DNA from 2 places in the Vibrio cholerae genome. Region 1 is predicted to be linked to the other one. Evidence: predicted binding sites of a transcription regulator. Region 1 holds the regulator's gene; the other holds the start of a gene.
What was found. The regulator PurR, encoded in region 1, represses purine synthesis genes. The targets are predictions, from matches to a motif close to TNANGNAAACGTTTNCNTNA.
Positions count from the first base shown of each region.

Region 1 (5,023 bases):
TGTTTTTTCGGACTGTTTTCTCTATGTTTGAGCTGAAAAAAATATTTTCTTCACTGTTGATGCCTCTGCCAGCGCTGCTGATCATTGGTTTCGTGGGCCTGATGTTGATCATGTTCACGGCAAAACGTAAAACTGGCTGCCTAGTGGTGTTATTCTCCCTCACTGGGCTATTTCTGGTTTCCTTTCAACCCGTGGCGACTCGTTTGTTGATGCCACTTGAACGTACTTACACGGCATTTTTACCCGTAGAAGGTACTCTTGACTACGTGATGGTGCTCGGGAATGGCCATGTCATTGATGATGATATTCCCCCCACCTCCGAGCTTACTCGTGCTGCGCTCATGCGCTTAACAGAAGGCATTCGTATTAGTCGTATGTATCCGGGTTCGAAACTTATCCTCTCCGGTTACGCTGGCGGCAGCGAAGTTAGCCATGCTCGGATGATGGCGCGTGTCGCTTTGGCGTTAGGCGTGCCTAAATCGGATATTATTTTGCTGGAAACCGCTAAAGATACTTGGGAAGAAGCGCGCCAAGCGGCCGCTTTCGTGCAACAAAAACGCATGGTGCTCGTCACCTCAGCCAGCCACATGAAGCGTGCGATGCGTGAATTTGAATCGGCGGGCTTAACACCCATTCCTGCCCCGACCAATTACTTAGGCCACCTCAATATTATTCAGCCTTGGGATAAATACATTCCAAGATCGCGCTATCTTGAGCAAACTGAGCAGTATTGGCATGAAACTTTAGGACTGATGTGGCAAACCCTGCGAGATACTGTGGCAGGGGATAGCGGTGAGCCTGTGCTTACTCCACCGGTGGTTGAAGAGGCACCAAGCGCACCTTAGTCTCATCCGCTTTAGGGATCATAAGTAGCATTAAAAAACTGGCATTTAGCCAGTTTTTTAATTTTTACAATGCAGAAAAGAATAAGGACACTTTCGAAGTTTAATCTCCAGCAAACATGTACCCTTCGCCGTGAACCGTCACAAAGATTTGCGGGTTTTTCGGATCCATTTCCATTTTGGCGCGCATACGGCGGATCAATACGTCAATCGTACGGTCGTTTGGCGCATCCACACGGTGACTGATCATGTTCAAAATCCGCTCACGGCTCAGCACTTGATTAGGATAAGAAGAAAGCGCAACCAACAACTCGTATTCCGCTTTAGTGAGCTTGACTGGCTCACCGTTACGGCTTAATGCACGGCGCTGAACATCGAACGTCCACTCACCAAAATGCACCAGTTTGTCATCGTGTTTGTCGGTAATTCTCTCTCGCTGTGCGAGGGAAATTCGCCATAATAAGTTTTTTACACGAACCTGAAGCTCGCGTAGGTCAACAGGTTTGGTGACATAATCGTCCGCGCCCATTTCGAGGCCAACGATTTTGTCGATACTGTCGGTGCGTCCTGTCACTAAAATAATGCCAATCTCCGACTGGCTGCGTAATTCTCGCGTCAATAACAGACCGTCTTCACCGTGCAAATTAATGTCCAGCAAAACCAGATCGATGTCATTGAGCTCTAACGCTTCTCTCATCTGTGCGCCACTTTCTGCTTCCGTCACTTGGTAACCTTCATTTTGAAAGTAACCACTTAACTTACTTCGCGTGACGAGGTCATCTTCAACCACAAGTACGTGATAGCTCATAATGCACCATTTTAAATAACTGGATGTATCGCAGGGTTATTCTATTCATATTTGTTAATAACTCGAGAAAAATCGTGAGAAACCTCACTTTTTCTTGATGCAAAGCAAACTTCTTTTAACAGATTAACAACCTATTCTTTTCTTTTCACAAACTGTCACAATCACCGTGATAGCTGTTCATTTTTATGGTTTAGACTAAGCACACATCGATTGGGAGTGCAGAGATGATGCAAGAACTGAAAATCCTCAATGAAAAGCGTGCTGAAATCTATTGGTGGCTGTCGAGCCTGTTTTTTAAAGAACTGAGCGAGCAAGATATTGCTCGCTATCACTCAGCAGAAGTTCGTACTTTTTTAAGCGGGCTCGCTGATGAGCAAAGCTTGAGCCGCGAAGTTAAACACTTGGTCGAGGCGCTCAATCGCTTGCAAGATCGCCAAGATGCACAGCTGGAGCTCGCTGCAGATTTCTGTGATCTCTTTTTGAAATCAGACCGTGATTCCGCCCTGCCCTATGCTTCTGTCTATGCCGATCAAGGTTTACTCAATGGCAAGCCTGCGCAGCAAATGCGTGAGTTACTCAGCGCACATGGGGTTAAGGTTGAACAAAATCTCAATGAGCCCGAGGATCATCTTGCCATCCAGCTCGATTTTTTAGCGCATCTAGCAATCAGTGCTAACCAAATTGAGCACTCAGCACAACTGAGTTTAGCGCTCCAAGCTCAGTCCGACTTCATAAGTCAACACTTACTCACTTGGCTACCTGCCTTTGCTGAACGTTGCACTCAATTTGATGCTTTCGGATTGTACTCAGCCGCCGCTCGTTTAGCGTTAGCCTTTATTCAGCAAGATAAACACTGTCTTGATGAGCTGATCCAAGAGACCCATTAGCCAGACAGGCAAAGCGGAAAGCCAGCCTATTTTATCTATCCCAAACGGCTTCGTGTGGTAGCCAACACCACGGCAGGGTCAAATAGGAAGGGGATAGACGAATTAATTGTGAAATGGCTTATAGTTTGGTGAATGAATTTCGTTGCGACGGAGAGATTTGCAGTCTAAAATCCATCCGCAAACGATAAAAACGAGTAAAAATTTCAACCGCTGTTTCTCGGCGGTTTTTGTTTTTTATTACTTTAGGTTTATTACTTTAGGCATAGTGATTGAAGCGCTTTACGTACGGCATAGTGTTGGACATGTGCTCGCACAGAGTGTGAAGATTCGCTCAGTCTCGCCTTACTTCTGCTGATTAAATCCACCGATGTTATTCGCTGGCAGCAGTCATCGACAGGAACACTCTATGGCTACGATTAAAGATGTGGCACGCCTTGCGGGCGTGTCAACCACTACCGTTTCTCACGTCATCAATAAAACTCGCTTTGTGGCAGAAACCACCCAAGAGAAAGTGATGGAAGCCGTTAAGCAGCTGAACTACGCGCCAAGTGCCGTGGCACGCAGCTTAAAGTGCAATACCACTCGCACGATTGGTATGTTAGTGACGCAATCTACTAACCTGTTTTTCTCGGAAGTTATCGACGGTGTGGAAAGCTACTGTTACCGTCAAGGCTATACGCTGATCCTATGTAACACAGGCGGCATCTATGAAAAGCAACGCGATTATATCCGCATGCTGGCCGAAAAACGGGTTGATGGCATTTTGGTGATGTGTTCAGACCTGACCCAAGAGCTGCAAGATATGTTGGATGCGCACAAAGATATTCCAAAAGTGGTTATGGATTGGGGTCCAGAAACGTCGCACGCCGATAAAATCATCGATAACTCCGAAGAAGGCGGCTACCTCGCGACCAAATACCTCACTGACCGCGGTCACACTGAGATTGCATGTTTGAGTGGTCACTTCGTCAAAGCCGCATGCCAAGAGCGCATTCAAGGTTTCCGTCGCGCGATGGCGGAAGCCAAGTTGACCGTCAATGAAGATTGGATCTTGGAAGGTAACTTTGAGTGTGATACTGCCGTTTTAGCGGCGGATAAAATCATTGCGATGGACAAGCGCCCCACGGCGGTATTCTGTTTCAACGATACGATGGCATTAGGTTTGATGAGCCGTTTGCAACAGAAAGGCATACGTATTCCAGAAGATATGTCTGTCATCGGTTACGATAATATCGAGTTAGCAGAATACTTCTCTCCACCACTGACCACAGTGCACCAACCTAAGCGTCGTGTGGGTAAGAACGCGTTTGAAATTTTGCTAGAACGCATTAAAGACAAAGAACACGAGCGCCGAATTTTCGAAATGCACCCAGAGATCGTAGAGCGCGACACGGTGAAAGACTTGACAAAATCCTAACTTTCTTGACAATTCATAACGCCTATATTTGAAAGCTTGTCACATAAATATGACAAAACATATGTAGTGCGAGTATTATTAGTAGGGCTCATTCTCACATTTGAAATATCAGTATGTGAGAATGACCCAAGAATGATTAATTTTTATCAGGAAAAATGTCACGCACAGGGCAAACCATTCGAAAGAGTGGGACGCAAAGCCTCCGGCCTAAACCAGAAGACGTGGTAGGTAGCGGGGTTACCGATGGCAAAATGCATACACTTTGTTGACTCATCATTGACACTATGAATGCATGCTTTTGCTAATTTTCTCGGACCTGACTTGGTGGCGTATGTAACAATACTCCGAGACTAACAGCATGGATAAACCAGTATTAAAAGATTCAATGCGGCTCTTTGAGCAGCTAGGACGTGTTAAATCTCGTTCAATGTTTGGTGGCTTTGGTATTTTCGTCGACGAAACTATGTTTGCGCTTGTGGTTAACGATACGCTGCACATCCGTGCAGATGACGCCACAATCGAAAAGTATAAACAGCAAGGTTATGAACCTTATGTTTACAAAAAACGTGGCTTCCCCGTTGTAACTAAGTACTACGCTCTACCTGAAGATTGTTGGAGTCATCCAGACTCTATCCTCAATGAAGCGCGTGCAGCACTGGAGGTCGCTAAGGCCGAACGTGAAACTCAAGCACAAGCGAAACCTGATCGTTTGAAAGATCTTCCTAACTTGCGTTTAGCAACAGAAAGAATGCTCAAAAAAGCAGGTATCGACACCGTCGAGTCTCTTCAGACTCTTGGTTCTGTTGAAGCTTATAAAGCGGTTCAACGAACTCACACGGCAGAGGTGAGTTTAGAGTTGCTATGGGCTCTAGAAGGCGCAATCGAAGGTAAACATTGGTCGGTGATCCCACAAAATCGTCGTGATGAGCTATTAAGGCATCTCTGAGTTTCATTTTGAGTTCATCAACGCCTGTAATCATCCTGTGTTTTTACACACCCTATATTTCATAACGCGTCCAAAGTGGCGCGTTATTTTTTTGAAAGAAAAACGGCCTTTGGCCTGTCTTTA
Region 1 covers NZ_CP043554.1:1,183,915-1,188,937, reverse strand. Annotated here, with positions in the region: gene elyC (envelope biogenesis factor ElyC) at 24-845, shown strand; gene torR (two-component system response regulator TorR) at 946-1,650, opposite strand; gene torD (molecular chaperone TorD) at 1,875-2,537, shown strand; gene purR (HTH-type transcriptional repressor PurR) at 2,944-3,954, shown strand; cyclic di-GMP riboswitch class I at 4,113-4,199, shown strand; gene F0316_RS05680 (TfoX/Sxy family DNA transformation protein) at 4,313-4,900, shown strand.

Region 2 (5,023 bases), 1.0 Mb from region 1:
AAAAACTGGAGAAAGTCGGTTTGCACACGGTGCAGGATCTGCTGTTTCATCTTCCGCTGCGTTATGAAGATCGCACTCGCGTTTATCCGATAGTGCAACTGCACCACGGTTTATGGGCCGCGGTACAAGGCAAAGTGATGGCAGTGGATACCCTGTTTGGCAAACGCAAAATGCTCACCGTGAGAATCAGTGATGGCAACGGTACACTGACACTGCGTTTTTTTAACTTCACCGCGGCGATGAAAAACAACTTTGCGGAAGGCAAATTTGTGCATGCCTATGGGGAAATCAAACGCGGTAATCAAGGCTTAGAGATCATCCATCCTGACTACAAATTCTTTGCCCCTGCACAAACGCCAGATGTTGAGCCAAACCTGACTCCGGTTTACCCAACCACTGAAGGACTGCGCCAACTCACCCTACGTAATTTGACTGACCAAGCGTTGGTGCTGCTTGAGAAATCTGCGGTGCAGGAGTTACTGCCATCCGGACTTTACGATCAGCAGATGACCTTAGCCCAAGCGCTGAAAATCATTCATCGCCCATCGGCGGATATCGATTTGCGCCTGTTTGAACAAGGGCGACATCCGGCGCAAATTCGGCTGATCATGGAAGAACTGCTGGCACAGAATCTCTCTATGCTCGCGATTCGCAGCCAAGGCCAGCAAGATGTGGCCTTGCCACTGACCCCCGTCCACCAACTCAAACAACAACTCTTGGCACAGCTTCCCTTTTCACCGACTAAGGCGCAGCAGCGTGTGGTCGCCGAAATTGAAGCGGATTTAGAAAAACCACATCCAATGATGCGCTTAGTGCAAGGCGATGTGGGCTCAGGCAAAACCTTAGTCGCAGCACTTGCGGCAGTGCGGGCTATTGAGCATGGTTATCAAGTGGCCTTGATGGCTCCTACCGAGCTGTTGGCCGAGCAGCACTCGCTCAATTTTGCGCAGTGGCTGGAACCGATGGGCATTCAAGTAGGATGGCTCGCGGGTAAGCTTAAAGGCAAAGCGCGGGAAACGGAGCTGGCACGCATCGCCAGTGGCGAAGTGAAAATGGTGGTCGGCACCCATGCACTGTTTCAAGAGCAAGTGTCGTTTGACCATCTTGCCTTGGTGATTATTGATGAGCAGCATCGCTTCGGGGTGCATCAGCGCTTAGAGCTACGCGAGAAAGGCGCAAAACAAGGCGCGTATCCGCATCAGCTCATCATGACTGCTACTCCGATCCCGCGTACTTTGGCGATGACGGCTTATGCCGATTTGGAAACCTCAGTGATTGATGAGTTACCCCCCGGGCGTACTCCGATTCAAACCGTAGCGATTCCGGATACCAAACGCGATGAGATTGTCGAGCGCATTCGCCACGCCTGCCTCAACGAAGGCAAGCAAGCGTATTGGGTGTGTACTTTGATTGATGAATCCGAAGTGCTGGAAGCGCAAGCGGCCGCAGAAACGGCCGAGGAACTGCAACGTAAACTGCCCGAAGTCAAAATCGGCTTAGTGCATGGCCGGATGAAACCGGCTGAGAAGCAAGCGGTAATGCAAGCGTTTAAAAACAATGAGCTGCATCTGCTCGTCGCCACCACAGTGATTGAAGTGGGCGTGGATGTGCCTAATGCCAGCTTGATGATCATTGAAAACCCCGAACGTTTGGGGCTAGCTCAACTTCACCAGCTACGCGGCCGTGTTGGGCGTGGTACCGTAGCCAGCCATTGTGTGCTGCTGTTTCATGCACCACTCTCCAAAACCGCGCAAAAGCGTTTGGGCGTTTTGCGTGAAAGCAACGATGGATTTGTCATCGCGCAGCGCGACTTGGAAATTCGCGGCCCCGGAGAGCTACTGGGTACCAAACAAACCGGCTTGGCCGATTTCAAAATTGCCGATCTGGTACGCGATCAGCAACTGGTTCCGCAAGTACAACGCATCGCACGCCATATCCATGAACGTTACCCGCAGAATGCACAAGCCATCATCGATCGCTGGTTAGGCGAGCGCGATATTTACGCCAAAGCTTAGTGGTTTTGATCCTCATCAAGTCGGTCTAAAACCTTATGAGCAAACGTTTGCTTTCCTGAGTAAAACCTCTATAATCGCCGCCATTTTCCGGTAAGCGCAAACATTTACCTCTCTACCCAGAGCAGAGTCTGATTATACCCAAACTACTTGGAGTTGCAGGTAGGCGGCAAGTGAGTTCATCCCCATGAGCATAGACAAACTATGTGATTGGGGTGAACGAACGGAGCCAACACCGCTACAGCTTCAAGTAGGAAGGGGATAACAGCAATCTCAGAAGCGGCTTCTGCTCCACCTTAACCACCCATTCAGCGTGCGCAAGGTGTTATTGACCATCAGGAAAATCGCTATGACACAACCGACTTCACGTAAGGCAGATCTGGTCTATCAACTCAATGATCGTCCACCTTTGCCTCAAACTCTCTTCGCAGCCTTGCAACATCTGCTGGCGATGTTTGTCGCCGTGATCACCCCATCGCTGATCATTTGCCAATCCCTTGGTGTACCTGCCGATCAAACCAACACCATCATCAGCATGTCACTGTTTGCTTCGGGTTTATCATCCTTTATTCAAATCCGCACCTTTGGTCCAATTGGCTCAGGTTTGCTTTCCATTCAAGGCACCAGCTTTAACTTTTTAGGCCCCATTATTGGTGCTGGACTTGCGCTCAAAGCAGGCGGTGCAGATATAGAGACCATGATGGCGGCGATTTTTGGCACGATTTTGGTCGCCTCAAGCGCTGAAATTTTACTGTCCCGCGTGCTGCAATTTGCCCAGCGCATTATCACTCCATTAGTCTCTGGGATTGTGGTGACCTTGATTGGCCTGACACTGGTGCAAGTTGGCTTAATTTCGATGGGTGGTGGCTATGCGGCTATGGCCGATGGAAGCTTTGGTAGCCTTGATAAACTCGCGTTGGCGGGAACTGTATTAGCGATCATTGTGCTGCTGAACCGAGCGCACAACCCTTACGTGCGAGTGGCTTCGATTGTGATTGCGATGCTGGTAGGTTATGTAATGGCGTACCTGATGGGCATGGTCAATACCGATAACTTGGCACAGACTCAACTCATCGCACTGCCTATCCCGATGCAATATGGCTTAGGGTTTGACTGGTCGCTGTTTATTCCTCTGCTGCTGATTTTCCTCATCACTGCACTAGAAGCGATTGGTGATATCACGGCGACCTCCGAAGTCTCTGGTGAGCCCGTGAAAGGCCCTGTGTATATGAAGCGCATCAAAGGCGGCGTATTGGCCGATGGCCTCAACTCTGCCCTTGCCGCGGTATTTAACAGCTTTCCAAACTCCACCTTTAGCCAAAACAACGGCGTGATCCTATTAACCGGCGTTGCCAGCCGTTATGTGGGTTACTTTATCGCGGGCATGTTGGTGCTACTTGGCCTCTTCCCCGGCGTTGCAAGCTTTGTACAGTTGATTCCTGAACCTGTGCTTGGCGGCGCAACGATTGTGATGTTTGGTACGATTGCTGCGGCAGGCGTGCGCATTATCTCTCGCGTCGATTTGGATCGCCGTGCGATTCTGATCATGGCGCTCTCCTTCTCAATGGGTTTGGGAATTGCGCAAAAGCCAGAGATTCTGCAGTTTATGCCTGAATTTATTAAGAATCTGTTCTCTTCAGGTGTAGCCGCAGGTGGTATTACCGCTATCGTGCTTAACTTGCTGCTGCCAGAAGTACGCATAGATGAAAACGCCGCTTCGGTTACCGATACGGCGCAAGAATCAAACTAACGGTTCAGTCAGGGCTAACTTAGGTTAGCCCTTTTGCTGCTTAGTCGGGAAACTAATTTGAGCACGCAGCCCCCCTTGGCTGCGATTGCTGACCGACACCGCGCCATGATGCTGGCTGACAATCCGCTTCACAATCGCGAGGCCTAAGCCCGTCCCTTCACTGCCCCGCGCGGTATCCCCACGAGTAAAAGGCTCAAACACTTTATTCACTTGGCTTGGATCGATACCCGGCCCATTGTCTTCCACAGACAGCCAGACTAGCTTCTTATCGGCCGTCATGCCGCTACTCACTTTGACCCAACCGTTGCCGTAGCGCAGCGCATTCACTACCAAGTTACTCAGTGAACGCTTAATCGCAATCGGGTTACCAAAAGCGGGCGCGAGTTCCGCTTGCAGATCGGTTTCAATCTGCACTTCGTATCCCCCTTCAGAGCTTGCCACATCGCTGGCAATATCATTCAGATCCACCGCCTCAAACGCTTCACGATTGACGGGTTTGAGGTAATCCATAAATTGGCTGATGATCTGGTTACACTCTTCAGTATCGCTGATGATGCTCTCAGCTAGGTAGCTGTCTTCTGGTGACATCATCTCGGTTGCCAAGCGGATGCGGGTCAGGGGCGTGCGGATGTCATGACTGATCCCCGCCATCAACAGCGCGCGATCTTCTTCCAGTGCTTGAATGCCTTTCGACATTCGATTAAACGCGCGCGTTACCGAGCGGATTTCTAGCGTGCCTTGCTCAGGTAGATGTGGTGGCGTTTCTCCACGACCTACCATTTTGGCGGCTTTTTCCAAGGCAATCAGTGGACGGTTTTGCAGACGAATAAACAGCCAGCCACCAATTACAATCAGTAGCGCCATAATAATGCTGTTACGAAACAGCGGCGCGAAATCTTCTTCCTGCAGCTCTGAGAGTGGAATACGCAGCAACTGGCCGGGCAGAGAATCGATCTTCATCCACAGGATGTAGCTCTCTTCGCCCAACGCCATGCGCACTTCTGTGGGTGAACCCAGCTCACTACTCATCTCTTCGCTCATCAAATCCAAACTGATCGCGTGTTGATATTCGACCGCTTCGGGGCTCTCGTTACTATGAATCGTCACCCCTAATTGCTCAAGCACACGCCTTTTGAGCAACGCATCCATTTCGGAACTGACATTGGGATTACTGGTGTCATCGAGCATCAAGCTGATTTCATGGGCAAGAATTTTGTTGAACTGCTGCAAACTCGGCAGCAACGCATAGTTAAAAACCGCG
Region 2 covers NZ_CP043554.1:147,879-152,901, reverse strand. Annotated here, with positions in the region: gene recG (ATP-dependent DNA helicase RecG) at 1-2,015, shown strand, start outside; gene F0316_RS00770 (uracil-xanthine permease family protein) at 2,362-3,762, shown strand; gene envZ (two-component system sensor histidine kinase EnvZ) at 3,787-5,023, opposite strand, start outside.
Region 2: a site for PurR is predicted at 2,108-2,127, ahead of F0316_RS00770 (uracil-xanthine permease family protein). Genes of this name have one in related genera too.